Regions from separate parts of the Levilactobacillus sp. FUA 3915 genome, predicted to be linked through region 3. Evidence: riboswitches for the same ligand, from Rfam matches in the RefSeq annotation. Region 3 holds a riboswitch; each other region holds the start of a gene.

Region 1 (5,871 bases), 1.0 Mb from region 3:
AAAAGGAACTGATGATGGAGAATTATCAGTGCGTTTTGAAACGGTTGGCGAAATTCAAACCCAACCAAATTGATGAGATCAACGTAAAGATGCAGTTCTGTTACCTGCGTGGGTGTGTGAATGCGCTGGTCAATCAACAACCGGACAAGATTCTCTTCGACTTCGCGCAGATCTTAAACGACCTGGACGAACGTCACCAAACGATTTTTACCCAGCTGGCCTTTCTGGGGTCGGGCATCATGTACGCGCGGCACCAGGAGACCCAGCAGGCGGACTTCTACTTTGACAAGGTCTACCAGCATATCAAGGCGTACCACCCGGACGACCATCTGGATGAACCCAATCGGTATTACCTGCGGATGTTGACGCTGATCTTCTTCACGGCGGAATTCTATGCGGGCCAGGAAAAGTATCGGCTGAGCAATCAACTGATTGACACCGGCGTGCAGCTGTGTTCCGACGAGCGGGTCACGTATTACCTGCCCCGCCTGAAGTTCTTGGCCACGCAAAACGCGGTCAATCAGGGCAAGCAACCGGCGACGATTCAACGCCTCATGGATGAGACGCTGGCCTTCACTCGCATCAATCAAAATGAAGTCATCGAAGTTAAGCTGGCGGCGTTGAAGTGTCAATTCAACCGGCAGTTGGCGGAGAATAAATAGGGTTGGTTAGGTGTCAGAACCAACGAACAAAGGTCGACTTTTTGCGAGAAGTCGGCCTTTTTGGTGTCTGAAGATTAAGTTTGTCCGGAAACTGAAAACGCTTCACTGACAGTATGTTATACTACAACTGTAGTAGGTATCCTGCTAAATGATTGTGACCATGACCAATTAACGGCAGTGAACATAATTTAAAGATTGAACCAAAATAGGACAAGGAGGATGGGCTTTGAATGAGAACGAAAAGTGGATTGATCGTTACTTTGAAAACGCCCCCGTTGCCATTATTTTATTCCAAGAAGATGAGATGCTAGCGTGTAATCAGGCAGCGCGGTGTTTGAAAGAAAAATTGAATTTTGATCCACATTACTTATATGAAATTGGCCACGCGGCGGTCAATCAACAGGGACGACCCGTAACGGATTGCCCAACCTGTGAAATCGCCAAACAGGCCCGAGAAGTCGTGGTGCCGGTCCTATCCGCTGAGGATGACTCGGTGGATGCAGGCTACTTGATGTTTTACAAGGCCTTGGACTTGCGACAACATATCTCCTCCTTAACGTTAAAGAGCTGCAGTTCTGTCAATCGGGGACTCCGACTGGCCCAAAATGAAGAAATCAGTCGCTACGTGGTCAAGGCCAACGAGGAAGACCGTCATCAAATTTCGGCGGACCTCCATGACAACGTTGCCCAGGGGCTGTATTTTGCGACGACCGGGGTCAAACGGTTGGCCAACTGTGACCTCAGCCCGGCCGAACGGCAACAACAGGCCGATGCGATTACCCAGCAACTCCAGGCCACCTTGGCCGAGGTCAAGAACATGGCGCTGGCGGTGCGGCCGTCAGTCATGGACGACTTTGGTTTATTCGCGGCGTTGCGGTCGCTGGCCACCCGCCTGCAGAGCACGACTGGCATTGCGATTTCGGTTGGCGGCAACGCTAAGCCGGAACAGCTATCGTCGGCGATTCAGAGTGCCATGTATCGGGTCGCCCAGGAAGCCATCAACAATGCCGTGAAACATGCCAACCCGCAGGAGATTATGCTCTTATTGGTTGAGCATAACCACTTTATTACCCTCCAAATTATTGATGACGGGGACGGGTTCGATGTGGCTAAACATTCCCAATTTAACGGCCACTCCCTAGGCTTGAGCGATATGCACGAACGCATCAAGTCATTGAGTGGGATTTTCCAGTTGGAATCTACGCCGGGCGTGGGGACCACGGTGTCGGTTAAGTTTCCAGTCTGCACGAGTAAGGGGAGCCTTCAACATGTATAAAGTCTTAGTAGCGGACGACCACGCAATCGTGCGGTCGGGCCTGAAAGCTATCGTGGATGATCAGCCGGATTACCAAGTCGTCGCGGAGGCGGCCAATGGTAATGATACTTTTGTGCGCGCCGGTCAGGGCGATATTGATATGATTATCATGGATTTGAGCATGCCGCCGGGTGAAAGTGGCCTGGTGACGACCAAACGGATTCACAGCCAGTACCCGAAAATTTGGATTTTAATTTTATCGATGCACGGCGAAGAGGATTATGTGGACCAGGCCATTAAGAACGGCGCGTCTGGTTATGTCCTGAAGAGTTCGCCGGATAGCGAAATCATCAATGCCATCACGACCATTGTGAACGGCCGGCATTACGTGGATGAGAACGTAATCTTGCTGAAGTCAGACATCAAGAATATCCTCACGGACGTGAACAAGACCAATCTGTGGGGCCACAGTCCGTTGTCCAAACGGGAGCGGGAAGTCATGCCGCTGGTGGCTTTGGGGTACTCCAACAAGGAAGTGGCGGCTAAGCTGAATATCACGACCAAGACGGTGGAGGCGCATAAGGCTAGTATTATGCGGAAATTGGATTTGACGTCGCACGTCGAGCTAGTCCGCTACGCCATCCACCACAAGTTAATCGAGTTCTAAACTGGCGCCTCCGGGCTGGTGAAAACTGGGCCTGGTCGCTGTGGGGACTGTCCGTTCCCGCCGGTGGGTTCAAAACACCCTGCTGTGGGGCCGGTTCCAGCCTGAGGGGCGGGCTTCCACCTCAACTTTGAGCCGAAGAGCGGTCTCAAAGGTTGTCCCGTGGGCTAGGCTGGGAGAATACCCCAGCCAAGACCACCGACACAGCCGGGCATTTTGACCCGCCTCTGGTCACTGACATTGCTCACAGCTAGGCCCAGTTTTACCATCCCTGCGGCTGGCACGGGTTTAGAACTGAAACTTGTGGTTATGGTCAAGGTGTTGGTTGTGGTTTGGTAGGATTGGACAGAATAATATTCTAAAATAACTATCTATGTAAAAAGCGCGTTCAGGTTTGAGCCTGAGCACGCTTTAATTTTTAGGACGATTCCGAATCAAGTATCTGATGATCCTGTAAATGCTCTCGCCGATAAGGGATACAAACCAGAGACTAAAGTAAATGCCGCTGAGTATTGAGGCGATTAGGCTTAAGATGTTCAGCTTGATTGCTACCAGCTCTAATATGGCAAAAGGGATAAAGAGTGCGTTTAGCAGCTTAAACCATTTAGAGTAGGTGTCAAAAATGTTAACTGGTTTCATGTAAACGGCCTCCACTCCGGCTATCGCTACGAAGAGTATAGACCTAGATTAGTGGTGGATGCTGATTTGCTGAAGTTTACGTCAATAAGGTTAGAATCTTTTACAAACGTAAAGGCCCTGAGAAATTTTCTCGGGGCCTTTGTGTTTGTGTCATGTGTGTGTTTAGTTAGTCATCATTCGTAAAGATACAGCGTGAAGGAAATCTGGCCATTTGTCAGATTACCGCTCGCCGTTGGGTATAAAACGTAGGTCGTATCGTGGTTGGCAACTAGTGCCTTCTCGACGCTGGCGACGATTTTGAGGCCCAGTTGGCCCTTGCCCATCGTTTCCAATTTGGCGTTGTGATGCTGGGGGTCAATCGCCGCTGCTAGATTTGTGATAGCTGGGAGATTGACCGTCGTAATTTTCTCGGCGTCTAAGTTCTTGATCCGCACAAGCTGGATGACGGCGGCCATGGACATTTGGTCGGGCGTCAGGTGATTAGACATGTAGTAATCGTACATCATTGCGAGGTGGTTATTGTTTTCGTAACCATCCTTTTGTAACTGCTTAATGACAAAAAGATTGAGCTGATTCTGGTCAGTAGTGTTCAGGGCCGTTGATAGGCTGAGTCCATCGGTAGCGAGCACTTGCTTGCGGTAAGTCCCGGACTTTAGAAAGCCGTGCCAGACCCAACCCGCAGTCCGTTTGTTCTTACTGACCACGTAGTAGTAACGGGCCACGTGCGTGCCGTGCTGGAGTAGCGCCGTCTTTTGGGCGACCCAGGTCGTGTGCGGAAAGTATTTCGTATTATGTAATTTGGCCGTGTGCTGTTGATTCCACAAATAGTGCGTCTGAGTATCCCGGTTATGGTAGTAGGATGGCCGCGACAGGCTGTAGCTGTCGGTCGTCACGTACTGGCTCGCGTGCGCGGCAGTAGGCCATATTAGAATGGCAGACAGTGTTAAAACAGTTAAGATAACGATCTTTTTGAACATATAATCCCCTCCACTGCCTAGTATACCAGTCTGCCGTTTGATGTGAGAGATAATCCAATTAACGTTCAATCAGTCCAGCATATTATGAGTTGCTTTTGAATTTTACACCCGGTATAGTCGGGATTAACTGAAAAAGACACTAGGGGTGCCAGTCGGCTGAGATGGACACGTGCCAATCCCTTTGAACCTGTTGAGCTAAGACTCGCGTAGGAAAGAGGTCGGTCTGCTGGAAATGCCAGGGGAGCCGTCGTCGTGGGGAACGGGGACTTTTTTGGTAAATTTGCAGTAGGAGTGTGACGAGGATGTCCAAGAAAGTGTATCCGATAACGCTGACCGCCATGTTGGTGGCGTTGGCCGTGATTGGTGGGAGTGTGTTTTCCTTTACGATTGGGGTCGCCAAGGTTGCCCCGGTTCAGCATTTGATCGACGTGGTCTCTGGCGTTTTGTTGGGACCGTGGTGGGCTTTGGCGCAGGCATTTTTGACCTCGGTGATTCGCAATATCATGGGGACTGGCACAGTGTTGGCCTTTCCTGGCAGTATGATTGGCGCGTTTCTTAGCGGCTGGCTCTTCCAGAAAACGGGGAAGCTCCTAGCCGGCGTCTGCGGGGAACTACTGGGGTCGGGCGTGATTGGTGCCTTCGTGGCCTATCCCATGGCCGCTTGGTTGATGGGGACGACCGGGGCCGTCTGGCTGTTTCTACCCAGTTTCTTCATGAGCGCCTTGGTCGGGGTTATCTTGGCTTACGCGCTCTTGAAGAGCATGTGGTCGACCGTGATTGCACCACGATTGGATAAGCTTCAGGGCAAGTAAATGGGTGCAAAAAAGAGTCTGGGACAGACAAAACCCCAGACTCGATTTTTGTGTCCCCACTCTTGCCGTATCTTAAGCTAAATCGAGTCCGTGAATGCAATTAGCGTACAACCAGTCTTTCAGTTGTCGACCGTCATTAGTTTCGTAAAATGGCGCTAACAACTCGTTAAAGGTTTCCAATTGCTGTTCGTTGACGGTGATGATACCGACACCCATGGGAATAGCTAGATAGTTGATGGTCAAGAATGCTGTACGCTTATTTCCGTCCCAGTAAAACTGATTACGCATCATCAACAGCAATAGATCCAGCAAGCATTCAGTCTGTGTTTTGTCTTGCGCTAAAGTTACGTTGATCAGCTCCGGAACTTGGTCTGCAACTGGAATGTCTGGGACGTATTCCGTATCATCTAACGTAACATTGACTGTACGGATATGACCGTGGTCAAGCGAATCAGCTTGGGCGACCAAGCGATTGATCTCATTGCTGATAGCCAGTGAATAGGGGGCCTGATTGTCGATAGCGAATTGCCAACCGCGTTTTAAATTAACGATAGTGGTGATGTCGTCCGTTGAGATGCCAGACACTGACATCCCTTCAACAATGGTCCGCGTCTGAGGTAACGTGGCATGCGTGCCTTCAAACTTGGAAGTCGCGTAGATCAAGTTGACCAGGTTCTTTTTAGCAAAGAACTGCGCTTGTTGCTTAGTCATTTTAAATTTATCTGTAAATTGCATGGTGTCACCTCCTGTAAGGCGTACTCGTATAGTAATATTAGCATAGTTAGGCCCGGGTTTGGGAGTGTCAAATTTTTTGTGTAAATGGAAGTCCTCTCCCATTAGCTAGCTTCTAATACATGGATTC
Region 2 (5,871 bases), 1.2 Mb from region 3:
TACAACGTCGTGATTAAAAACGCCAAAATCACTTCTAACAGCGCCATTTTCTTTAAGTACTACAACAACAAGAGTGATGCGCGCAGAATCACATTCAATAATTTGCAGAACACTAAGAACCTGGAAACCGCACTAAACTTCATCGATAATAATTGATAATCCCCTTAGATTTGTAAAGATCCCTCATCCTAAGCCCAGTTGCTGGTTAGAATGAGGGATTTTGTGTGACCTTTGATTTGTAAGCACCAAATAACTGACCGTCTATGCTTGGCGGCGAATCCACGATATGATGAGTCTGGGACAAAACTCTAAAATCTGAAGTAGTAAGTGGTGTTAATTGCCGGTTCGTGGCAATTAACACCACTTTTCTTTGGCATGATATGTTCTTGCTTAACTGTTTTAGAGAGTTTTGATAGGTTTTCAGCCATTAAAGCAATGCCAATCTCATTGGTGGTTGCGGTCAGTCCCCGGACAGAAAAGCGTTTGAACTTCAGGTAAGTCTTTAAATCGGCGAAGACGGGTTCAATTTCAATTTTACGATGGGCGTACAACGCATGACCAATTTTACTAGTCAATTGGTTCTTGGCCTGAGCCTTGAAATATAGCCAATTGTAGTTAAGGCTGATCTGTCGGCGATTGCCTTTTTGGGTCGTGGCTAAGGCTTCACGTTTGGGGTCTTCAAAGTACTCAACAGTACGATAAACCTTAAACTGTTTTTCATAGCCATACCGGTCGTGGCGGGTACTATAATTATGAAAAGCAAAGATGATTCCATCTGGATCAGTGTATTGATCATTTAGCTCATCATACTGCCAGTTAGCGACCTTACGGCGGTCTTTGTGATAGGCACGGGTCTGTTCCTTTTCGTACATACCATAAGGAATCAGGTAGTGAACTTGAAATTCATCAGTGAGTTTTTGATAATTAGATTCACTACCGTAGCCAGCGTCAGCAACCAACCAAGGGACTGCGTGTGGTGTTTGTTTAAAGATATGTGTTACGAAAGGAATCAAAGTTCGAGTATCGGTTGGCCGCTGGAAGAGTTGATAATAAAACGCAAACTGATTTTGACTGGCGACCTGTAAGTTATAGCCCGGCTTCAATTGGCCATTCTTCATGGGATCCTCTTTCATCCGCATAAAAGTAGCATCTACGTCAGTCTTTGAGAAGCTATTTCGCTGACCAAAAGTAGCCTCAGCAAACTCATATTTTTGTTTGCGTGGTAGATAGTCAATCGTTAAGACATGGAGAAAGTGTTTTAGTTTTAGCTTTCGCCGACGACGTTTGGCCGTTGATCCACCACGGTGTGGCTTTTCCAGTTTGATTTTTCTAGTTAAGTCAGTGATAGCAAGGGTCAACGAGGTGCCTAGTTCAACAAGCTCGGAGCTAGTTAATGCTTGTTTTTGTGGCGAAAGATGTGGGACGGAAACCTGATACTCAACCAAGTTTTGGTAAAGTAATGCCGTCTTGTCATCAAGCCTGGGCTCAGCCTTCTCAAGGGATTTACGCCAAACAAACGTGTATTTATTGGCATCGGCCAAAATCTTCGTACCGTCAATGAATAGGGCAGATCTATTGAAAATACCGATCATCGTTAGGTAATCACGGAAGGCTCGGAAGCGCCCGTTGATTAGCCCATGAGTTTTGGGATTACTCCGAAAACGATTGAAAGTTCGATAACTAGGAATAGCAAAGTGATTACCCATGAACCAACGCATGACGAGGTTTTCGTTAGCCATTTGAGCAAGCTTTCGACCCGAAAAGGTTCGACGCAAGTAGCCGAAGGACAAGAGCTTTAGGAGTAACTGTGGCGGGTATGACGGACGGCCATTCGGGGCCGAACTGGCTTGAATAACGTTAGTTGGAATATCATCGACAATGGCGTTAATCGCCCAAGCAACGCTGTTTAGCTGTGGTTTCCAAGTTAAGTTGAGTTTTAAAGTGGTTTGATTACTGGTATAATTCATTTGCATAGAGTTAGTTATCTCTTTTCTTTCTGGTTCAGCACCTAAATAATACCAGGGATTACCATCTCTGTGTATACATAAGATTCAAAAAAGGACTGTTCCGAGGAATCGATGATTTCTCGAAACAGTCCTTTTCAATACATGAGCTGGGAGTTTGTCCCAGATTTAGTCCGGATTGGTGCGGAAGCGGCGGATTAGACGAATCATCTGGCGCCCATTTAACGACAGCACCATCACCGCTAAGATCACCAGCGCGCCGCCAATCAAGTCGAACTTGGTCAATTGAACATTGAGGAACATCACGGAAAATACCGTGGCGGACAAGGGTTCGAAGGCGTCCAGCAAGCTGGCCGTGGTTGGCAAGATGTAGCCCAGCGCGTGGGCAAACATCAGGAATGGAATAACTGTTCCGAAGACAATAATGATGCCAATCATGCTCCAGCCGGCCCAGGACAACGTCACGTGTTCCTGCCAAACGGGACCGAAAACATTTAAACAGATACCAGCCACTAGCAGGCCCCAGCCGGTTACGGAAACGGCGCCAAACTTGGGCAACAGTGGCCGCGGAATCAGCGTGTTCGTCGCAACTCCGATGGCTGACAGTCCACCCCAGAATAGGACGACCGGTGAAATAGCCAGGCTGTTGAGGTGCCCGTGCGTCACGATTAACAGGGTCCCGATGAAGGCAATCGCCATCCCCATGGCTTCGGGTCGGGTCGGCGTCACGTGCTTGAATACTAAGAAATAGATACTAATGATGAACGGTCCGAGGAACTGAATAATTGTGGCGACCGGCGCATTGCCGACCTTAACCGCCTCGAAATAGCACAGCTGAACTGGCACCAATCCCAATAGGCCGTAGCTGACGACACGCAGAGCCGTGCCCCGCTGGCGCCAAATTTCAAACGGCTTGATGCCAATCACTTGGCCAAAGACCAGTAGAATAATCCCGGCACTGATCATGCGGACCTGGGTCAGCCACAGTGCCGTCACTTCGGGGTTCATCGTAAACAGCGTGCTTGCCGCAACCCCTGAGATGCCCCACAAGATGCAGGCCACACTCGCCAGTAACACGCCGCGTAAATGATGTTGTGGAGTCATAGCCGCCCCACCCGTGTCAGTCCAAATTTCATAATCAGTCTCCCTCTCTTTGTGCCGATTTATGCATTATTTTATAAACGACAAGGCTATGCCAACCATCGCCGTTCGTGCATTCTAAAATTAACGAGCACTGACCAGTATAACAAAGATGATTAAAAGTCCCGCCCATTTTAGGAAATTTTCACGAGATTCTTAGTCTTAAGCGTTTTCTTTTTAGACGAATAAAAACGAGGCCACCTTTGACGGTTAGCCTCGTGTAAATATCTTTGAACTAGTATCAGAGTGACGCCTCAAATTATTATTTGAGAGAAGTCCCTTTAGTCTGCAATGAGTTTACATCCAAGTCCAGTTGGATTTTTTCTTTCAGCATGTCTGTCTTAACGTTATCGTCCTGCATATATTCTGCAATCAAGTCATCAACATAGGCTTTTTCCACCAGATTTCCCTCCCATATCAAGCAGATTCTTACCGAGTAATATATCACACGTGGTGGTATCCAATACACTATTAGACTCAACAAAACCAAAGAGTCCGTCCGGTTTTGGGGGCTAAACCAGTCTTAGCCGCAGAGCTGGGGAAAATGAGCCAGTCGTGGAAGTGACCAGAGGCGCGCCAAGGTGACCAGCTGTGTCGATGGTCTTAGCTGAGCGGTTTTTCTCAGCTTAGACCATGGGACAACCTTTGAGACCGCCCCTCAGGCCCAAAGTTTAGGTGGAAGCCCGCTCTTTGGCTGGAACCGGCCCCACAGCAGGGCACCTTGAGCTCACCGCCGGGAACGGACGAGACCAGGCTCATTTTCCCCATCCCGGAGGCGAACCCAACGACTAGTTTAGACCCCAAACCAAAAAGGAACCTCGCATGCGCGAAGCCCCCCCAATCTCAGCTCAGAACCCGCCAGTCACGTTGATGGTAGTCACTAGACACGGTCCACAATTTCTCTGATAAAGCTGAGTAACCAAGTCACGTCATAACTTTAGCCATGACTTTGGATTCATTTTACGATACTCGCCGCCAGCACTCCCGTAGAGTCATTCGGTTAGCTTGGCCAGCAAATTAAGGGGAACGACTGGTTAAGTGTCAAACGATTTTAGTCTCGGACATTTTGCCCCATCGCTACGAAAGATTGCGACCGTTTGCCTGCCAAAATTGCGTGATTTTAATTTCACATCCTCGGACAAAGCCTTTCATACCACGGGATTGGCGCCTAAAAATCACCACAATCAAATTTCGTAGGATTCACTTTGGGACAAGTAAATTGAGTTGTTCCGGTAGAATTGCCATGCTATACTAAGTCCAACTTAAAAAGTTTCTGGGGATACCGTTAAACGGCACGAGAGTAAGTTGTGAACTTTGACCCATTGAACCTGTCAGCTAACACTGGCGCAGGGAGAAACGCGCGGATGCTCTATCCAGGCGGACTTACTCCCCCGGATGGGGCTTTTTTAGTGAAGAAAGGTGGTTTTACATGAAACGCAAGCTATACCCGCTGGGCAGCCTGGTCCTGCTGTTGGCCGCTTGGCAACTCGCGGTCACCCTCCTGCACACACCGGCGTTCATTTTACCCAGTCCGGTGGCCGTGAGTCAGGCGCTGGTGGCGGACGGGCCTGGTCTCCTGCAAAATTCGTGGGTGACTTTATATGAATCCATGATTGGCTTGGGTATCGCCTGCCTGTTAGCCTTCTGTACGGCGTTGGTCATGGACCGCTGGCAACTCCTATACCAGTCATTTTACCCGCTGCTGGTCATCTCACAAACCCTGCCCGTCATGGTGCTGGGTCCCTTGCTGAGCCTGTGGTTTGGCTTTGGCATGGCGCCCAAGATTATTCTGGTCGTTCTCATGAGTTACTTTCCCATCATTGTGGCCTTCTCGGAGGCGCTGGGAAAGGTCTCCGGTGAGCAGATTCGCTTTCTCCAGACCATGGGGGCCAAAAGCTGGCAAGTCTACCGGCTCCTGAAGATTCCACAAGGCATGCAGGGATTCTTCGCTGGCTTGCGAATCGCCGCCACCTACTGCGTCAGCGGCGCCATCATCGGGGAATGGCTGAGCGCCGAGGCGGGGCTGGGCTACTACATGATCCGCGTGAAGAACGGCTACCAAATCGATAAGGTCTTCGCCGCCATTCTCTGCGTGATTGTGCTGAGTTTAGGGTTAAACATCGTGACGCGCATTTTTCAAAAATTATATTATAAAACATTCATCCAAGGGAGATTATCATGAAATTAACGAAGCTTTGGTTCCTGGTGCCACTATTACTTTCACTGACAGCCTGTGGTAATGCTAAAAATCAATCGTCTGATTCTAAATCTGCTAAGAAATTGACCGATGTGTCAATCGTCCTCGACTACGTGCCCAATACCAATCACACGGGGCTGTACGTGGCGAAGGACAAGGGCTACTTTAAGAAGGCCGGCTTAAACGTCAAGATTATTGAGCCCGGCGACAACGCCACCAGTATCGGTATGGTCGGCGCCAACAAGGCCCAATTCGGGGTCAGCTACCAAGAAGACGTGACGTTCGCCCACGCCGACGGCAAGAACATCCCCGTCAAGGCGATTGGAACCGTCATCAAGCACAACACGTCCGGGTTCGTCTCGCTCAAGTCCAGTGGCATCACCTCACCCAAGGATTTTGCGGGCAAGACCTACGCCGGTTGGCAGACACCTAGTGAAGAAGCCGTGTTGAAAGCCGTCATGAGCAAGGCTAAGGTCGATCCCAAATCCCTGAAGGTTGTCGGTGCGACCGGCGATGGCCCCAAGAGTTTGGGCAAGAAGAACGACCTGCAGTGGTGGTTCCAAGGCTGGG
Region 3 (5,871 bases):
CACCATCTCCAGTCTCTGGACGGCCTACGACGCCAGCTTCACCCAGTTTTACCAAAACTACCTGGCAGATCAAACCCAATATGGCGACCTGCACACGCCGATGGCCAAGGCGCCCCAGAGTGCCAACACCTACATGATTGGCAGCATCCCCTGGACACACTTCACCAGCTACACGCCGCTGCCCTTCACGCCATTGAACACGTTCTTCCCGGTCATCCAGGCTGGCAAGTTCGTCAACGAAAGCGACCACTGGCAAATGCCCCTCTCCGTGACCATCCACCACGCGGTCGCGGACGGCTACCACGTGAGTCAGTTCTTCACGAAATTACAAAATGCGTTCGATCACCCAGAAACTTGGTTGGTCGACTAATGAAAAGACCGCCCACGGATTTCTCGTGAGCGGCCTTTTTGTGCCTATTGTTCAGCTAAAGCTTGATGGTAATTCTGATCGTACCGAAGCCAAAACGCAGCGGGCACATCGAAGACTTGTGTCAGTGCGCTGGCAAACTCGGGCGTGATTCGCGTATGACCGGCCAACACTTGCCGGACATAAGCGACGGATACCCCCGTCTTTTCAGCCAAGTCCGCTGGCGTGATTTGTAACAGGTCGATGGATTCTTGTAAGGTTTCCCCCGGAGCTATTGGCACGGGGAATCTGTAGGTTTCTCGGTTAGTCATTGTCTGGCACCCTTTCCTTCAGCGCTAATTTCTGCACAAACGCCGGGGTAAGCCTAATCGTCCCGCCAGCACAGCCGTTACGTACGAAACCGAGGTGCCCGTTCGTGGGGCTAACTGTGCTGGAGAGATACCCAGCAGGTCAATGGCCTCTTGCAAGGAGCCCCCTGGCGCTACTGGCTCGGTGAATTCATGTTGATATCGTTCGATCATCTAATCGCTCACTTCCTGTAGTTGGTCCCATCATACCGGGACCACCGGTGAAAAGATAGCAAACGCCCCAACAACCAGATCACCCCAACACTAGTTGGATAGAAAAATAAAAACGCCATCCCATTGTTTCAGGACGACGCTTAGTAATTAGTCAGTTTAAAAGACAATCAATCTGATTAGCCGCCACAGAGACAGGGTGACACTTAATCGGGCTCAACCCGTATCAGCCGCAGAGCTGGGAAAACCGGGCCAGCCGTGGAAGTGACCAGTGACGATCCAAGGTGACGGGAACGGATACCCCCATCCCAGTAACCAGTCACCTCTCACGACGCAGAACGACACAATCCTGGGCTAAACCAGTGTCAGCCGCAGGGCTGGTGAAAATGGGCTCAGCCGTGGGAGTTGCCTTAGCGGGTTCCCCGCTTAGGCAACTGCTATCTTTGAGACGCGCTTCTTAGCGGCTCAAAGTAAGCCCGAAGACCGCCTTTCGGCTTCGGGCGTGCGCCCACAGCGCCACGGCCCATTTTCACCAGCCCGGAGGCGCTGTCCACAAACACAAGTTTAACCCCCAGATTAAGCTTTCATGCTGCTGTAGCTGTAGGCTTGCTTCATCAGGGATTGCGTTTCCGTGAACTCATTAATATCATGCAGCACCACGGTAATCACCCGGTGCTTGCCAGCCTGTTGACCAGTCCCCACGAAGCAGTACCCAGCCAGCGGCGTGTACCCGGTCTTCAAGCCATCAACGTTCAATGACGCCTTGTAGTATTTCCGACCAGACAGCATGTTGTTATAATTGTAGCAGAGTTGGCCATCAACGGTCTTTGACCCAACCGCGCCGTCGGTCAAAATTTGGGGGTAGTCTTGGATCAGGTGCCGCGCAATCAGCGCCACATCCTTGGCGGAGACCATGTTGGCATTGGCTGTCCCGTAGGCGTAACCAAAGGCCTTCAAGTCACTGTTTTCCAGACCGGAAGCCGAGACGAAACTGGCCTTACCCAGGTTCCAGCTCTTGGCTTGCGCGTTCATCTGTTGAATGAACTTAGCATTGCTACCGGCAACCCATTCGCCCAAAGCGATTGCCGCGTTGTTGGAAGAATCCAGCAAGGCCGCGTCATACAGCTCTCTGACGGTGTAAGTGTGCCCCGTTTGGAACACAAAACCGCCGCAGGCAGAACTCTTGCTCATGGCAATCAGGCCCTTGCTACTGGTGTCGACGACCTGGTTCCAAGTAGATGCGTTGCCGTCAACCTTTTGTAAGACCAGGTACAGCGTCATCAATTTAGAAACGGACGCGATGGGCCGCGCCGTGTTGGCACTCTTGGACCAGACGGCCTTACCCGTCGTGTAGTCCATGGCAATAGCGTTCTTGGCGTATTTCAGACCGAATGGCGCCTTTCCTTTGGTCAGGTAGCCGTGCCAGATCCAGCCCTTCACGGAACCAGACTTGTTGGCCACATAATAGTAAATCCCCTTAGAATTACCGTGCTTCAAGGTTGCCTTCTGGGTGGCGTACCAAGTCGTGTTGGGGTAACTCTTCAGCGAAGCAATCTTACGATTATGCGCCTGATTATAAATGGCCCCTGCCGTGCTCTTCTTGTGGTAAGCCGTCTTGGTCATGGTCGCCGTCGACACCGTAGAATAAACGGCCGCATCGGCAGTCACCTGCAAGCTCAGCCCGGCACCCAGCGTCAATACAAACATTAACGCCAGCACCAGCCACTTGGTTTTTCCTGATTTCATCATATGTAGACCTCTCCTCATTAAAAACTTTATATAAGTCACCCTAACACGATAAACGCCGTTCCCACAAGGATTCCGGCCCATCTGTAACTTACTTGTTGGGGACGTAACTTTACCGTAATCCACAAGTTGGTGGCTAAATAACTAGGATGGTTAACGATTGTGGACTCTTCAGTAGACACAATTCAAGCCACGAAAAAGGTCCTACCAAGAAAACTCTCAGTAGGACCTTTTCAAAACAATTTTATGGCTATTACGTGAATCTGACCAACCACAACACAACCCCAGCAGTCAGCCACCTCCACGAAGCAAAACAACCAATCCTGCGGGCTAAACCAGTGTCAGCCGCAGGGCTGGGAAAACTGGGCCGGTCGTGGGAGTGACCAGAGGCGAGCCAAGGTGACCGGCTGTGTCGATGGTCTTAGCTGAGGTTTCTCACTCAGCTTAGAGCATGGGACAGCCTTTGAGACCGCCCCTCAGGCTCAAAGTTGAGGTGGAAGCCCGCTTCTCAGGCTGGAACCGACCCCACAGCAGGGTGCCTTGAGCTCGCCGCCGGGAACGGACGCGACCAGGCCCAGTTTTCACCAGCCCGGAGGCGCTGTCCACAACACAAATTTAAACCCAGGATTAGTTGTTCATGCTGCTGAGGCGGTAGGCGTGATCCATCAAGGACTTCGTCTCCGTGAACTCGTTCTCATCATGCAACACAACGGTGATCACACGTTGCTTACCCTTCTTCTGACCGGTACCCACGAAGCAGTACCCAGCCAGCGGCGTGTAACCCGTCTTCAACCCATCGACCTTCAGTGAGGCGCGGTAGTACTTCCGCCCCTTCAACAGGTTGTTGTAGTTGTGGCAGACCTGACCGTTGACCTTCATCGAGCCAATCTTGCCATCCTTTAAGATACGGGGGTAGCTGGTGATCAGGTGCCGGGCAATAATGGCAACGTCCTTAGCGGAAACCTTGTTGGCGTTGGCCTTACCGTAGCCGTAACCGAACCGCCGCAGGTCGCTGTTTTCCAGACCGGAAGCTGAAACGAAGTGGGCCTTACCCAATTTCCAGGACTTGGCTTGGGCGTTCATCTTCTTGATAAACTTGCCGTTACTGCCGCTGACCCATTTGCCCAGCGCGATAGCGGAGTTGTTGGACGAATCCAGGAATGCCGCGTAGTACAGTTGCTTGACGGTGTAGCTATGATTCAATTTGAAATGGAAGCCCCCACAGTCGGCACTCCGGCTCATGGAAACCAAGCCACGGCTGGTAATCTTGACCTTGTGATTCCAGTTGCTGGTCTTGCCATCAACCTTCTTCAAAGCCAGATATAACGTCATTAATTTAGAAACGGACGCGATGGGCCGTGCGGTGTTGGCGTTCTTGGACCAAACGACCTTCCCCGTCTTGGCGTTCATGGCAACCGCCGCCTTGGCCTTGGTCAAGACAAATGGCGCCTTCCCCTTCTTCAGGTAGCCGTGCCAAACCCAGCCCTTCACACTATTCTTGCTGTTCTTGACGTAGAAATAAACGCCGGTCGACTTGCCATGCTTCAGCGTCGCCTGCTTCGTGGCGTACCACGTCGTGTGCGGGTGGGTCGTTAGGTTGCTGACCTTACGGGTGTGGGCTTTGTTATAAATGGCTCCCTTGGCATGTTTCTTGTGGTAGGCCGTCTTCTTAATGGTTTTCGTGCTGACCGTTTTGTAGGCTGAAGCAGCGTTGGCAGGCACGACAGCGCTGATAGTGCCGCCGACCGTTAAGGCCACGGCAAACGCCATCAGGCCGCGTTTCATATGTAAATTTCTCATGAGTTAAATCCTTCCTATCGTATAATAATTAAGATAACCAACTATTAGAATAGCACTCTTGCCCCGCAACGGATAGCCCGATTAACCGCTTTAGACGTGAAATATCCCGGTCGTAACGAAATTGTAAAAAACGTTTCCATCCTGAATAAATCAACGACTAGGCACGATTATTTTGGGCAATGGTTGCATTTACCCAGCAAATTAGTTACGCTAGAGTCAATCAAATACGACTGGGGTGCCTCACGGCTGAGATCAAACCCATTGAACCTGCTCTGGTTAATACCAGCGAAGGGATGCGTACTTTTATGCTGTCAATGAACCCCACTAAGCACTTTCTTAGTGGGGATTTTTTTCACAATAGACTCCCCTGTCAAAAAATTCTAGGAGGCATCGGGTTATGAAGGCTTGGCATATTAGAGATATTATTTTGGTCACAATTTTAGCAATTTTTATGGGGGTTATTTTCTGGGTCATTAATCCCGTTTACACGTTATTGGCAGCGGCCCTCGCCCCATTTGGGCTCCAACCCCTGGCTAACGAAATTTTGCTGGGTGTCTGGGTCATGGCGGGTCCCCTGGCCGGCTTTATCATCCGGATTCCAGGGGCGGCCACGCTGGGCGAATTTCTCGGCGCCGTTGTGGAAATGTTCCTGGGCGGCATCTGGGGCGCTAGCACGCTGATTTCCGGCGCCGTGCAAGGACTGGGCGCTGAAATTGGCTTCGCCGCCATGCGCTACAAGAAATACAATTGGGTCACGCTGGTTCTGACCGCGCTGACCACCACGATTGTCACCTTCGCCTGGGACCTGGTCCGCAGTGGGTACTCCGCTTACCACTTTGGTTTCCTGATTCTCCTGTTCGCGGTCCGTTTCTGCTCGGTCTTCCTCTTCGGTGGCGTCTTAACCAAGCTGATCACCAACCTACTAGCCCGCGCGCACGTCTTACCAAACGTCAAATAACGGTTGATTTTACCATGCGCTTTACCGGGAAAAGAAAATTGACCGGAACGCTGGGGGCAGGACGGCTTAAACCTCGGCTGAGCCAATTTTCTTTTCCCTCACGGCCGGCACTGTCTGCACCCCAATCAATCATTCTTGAACAATTTTCTCATCCTATTATCCATCCAATCTCTGACCGCACCAAGGGTCAAAGATTACCCAACCGAACACAAGCTTAACAGCTTCGATACCAAATTAATCACAGCTAACTCACGACCACCCACCACAAGGTGAAGGTGGCCCTGAATCCCGTAACCACCAACGTTGCTGGTTACCGCCGTATCAGCCGTGAGGTCGGTGAAAATGGACTCAGCCGTGAGAATTCTCTTAGCGGGGACCTTGCCGCTTAGAGAATTGGCATCTTTGAGACGCGGTTTTCGCGGCTCAAAGTGAGCCCGAAGACCGCTCCTCAGGCTTCGGGTGTCCGCCCACAGCGTCACGGT

The links. A riboswitch is a leader RNA that binds a small molecule or an ion and turns the genes downstream of it on or off. The one in region 3 is predicted to bind thiamine pyrophosphate.
Region 1: another riboswitch for thiamine pyrophosphate. It lies ahead of thiW (energy coupling factor transporter S component ThiW); the one in region 3 lies ahead of ACEPST_RS09240 (ECF transporter S component).
Region 2: another riboswitch for thiamine pyrophosphate. It lies ahead of ACEPST_RS04055 (ABC transporter permease); the one in region 3 lies ahead of ACEPST_RS09240 (ECF transporter S component).

Annotation. Positions count from the first base shown of each region.
Region 1 covers NZ_CP168704.1:990,689-996,559, reverse strand. The annotation lists gene ACEPST_RS04845 (helix-turn-helix domain-containing protein) at 1-662, shown strand, start outside; gene ACEPST_RS04840 (sensor histidine kinase) at 889-1,938, shown strand; gene ACEPST_RS04835 (response regulator) at 1,931-2,584, shown strand; gene ACEPST_RS04830 (hypothetical protein) at 3,394-4,197, opposite strand; TPP riboswitch at 4,329-4,427, shown strand; gene thiW (energy coupling factor transporter S component ThiW) at 4,500-5,009, shown strand; gene ACEPST_RS04820 (filamentation induced by cAMP protein fic) at 5,082-5,744, opposite strand; gene ACEPST_RS04815 (IS256 family transposase) at 5,857-5,871, opposite strand, start outside.
Region 2 covers NZ_CP168704.1:825,091-830,961, forward strand. The annotation lists gene ACEPST_RS04035 (hypothetical protein) at 1-156, shown strand, start outside; gene ACEPST_RS04040 (IS1182 family transposase) at 309-1,973, opposite strand; gene ACEPST_RS04045 (DMT family transporter) at 2,133-3,068, opposite strand; gene ACEPST_RS04050 (hypothetical protein) at 3,367-3,504, opposite strand; TPP riboswitch at 4,369-4,474, shown strand; gene ACEPST_RS04055 (ABC transporter permease) at 4,534-5,286, shown strand; gene ACEPST_RS04060 (ABC transporter substrate-binding protein) at 5,283-5,871, shown strand, end outside.
Region 3 covers NZ_CP168704.1:1,987,948-1,993,818, reverse strand. The annotation lists gene ACEPST_RS09265 (chloramphenicol acetyltransferase) at 1-370, shown strand, start outside; gene ACEPST_RS09260 (HigA family addiction module antitoxin) at 415-678, opposite strand; gene ACEPST_RS09255 (helix-turn-helix transcriptional regulator) at 703-888, opposite strand; gene ACEPST_RS09250 (serine hydrolase) at 1,462-2,634, opposite strand; gene ACEPST_RS09245 (D-alanyl-D-alanine carboxypeptidase family protein) at 3,259-4,431, opposite strand; TPP riboswitch at 4,653-4,742, shown strand; gene ACEPST_RS09240 (ECF transporter S component) at 4,829-5,389, shown strand.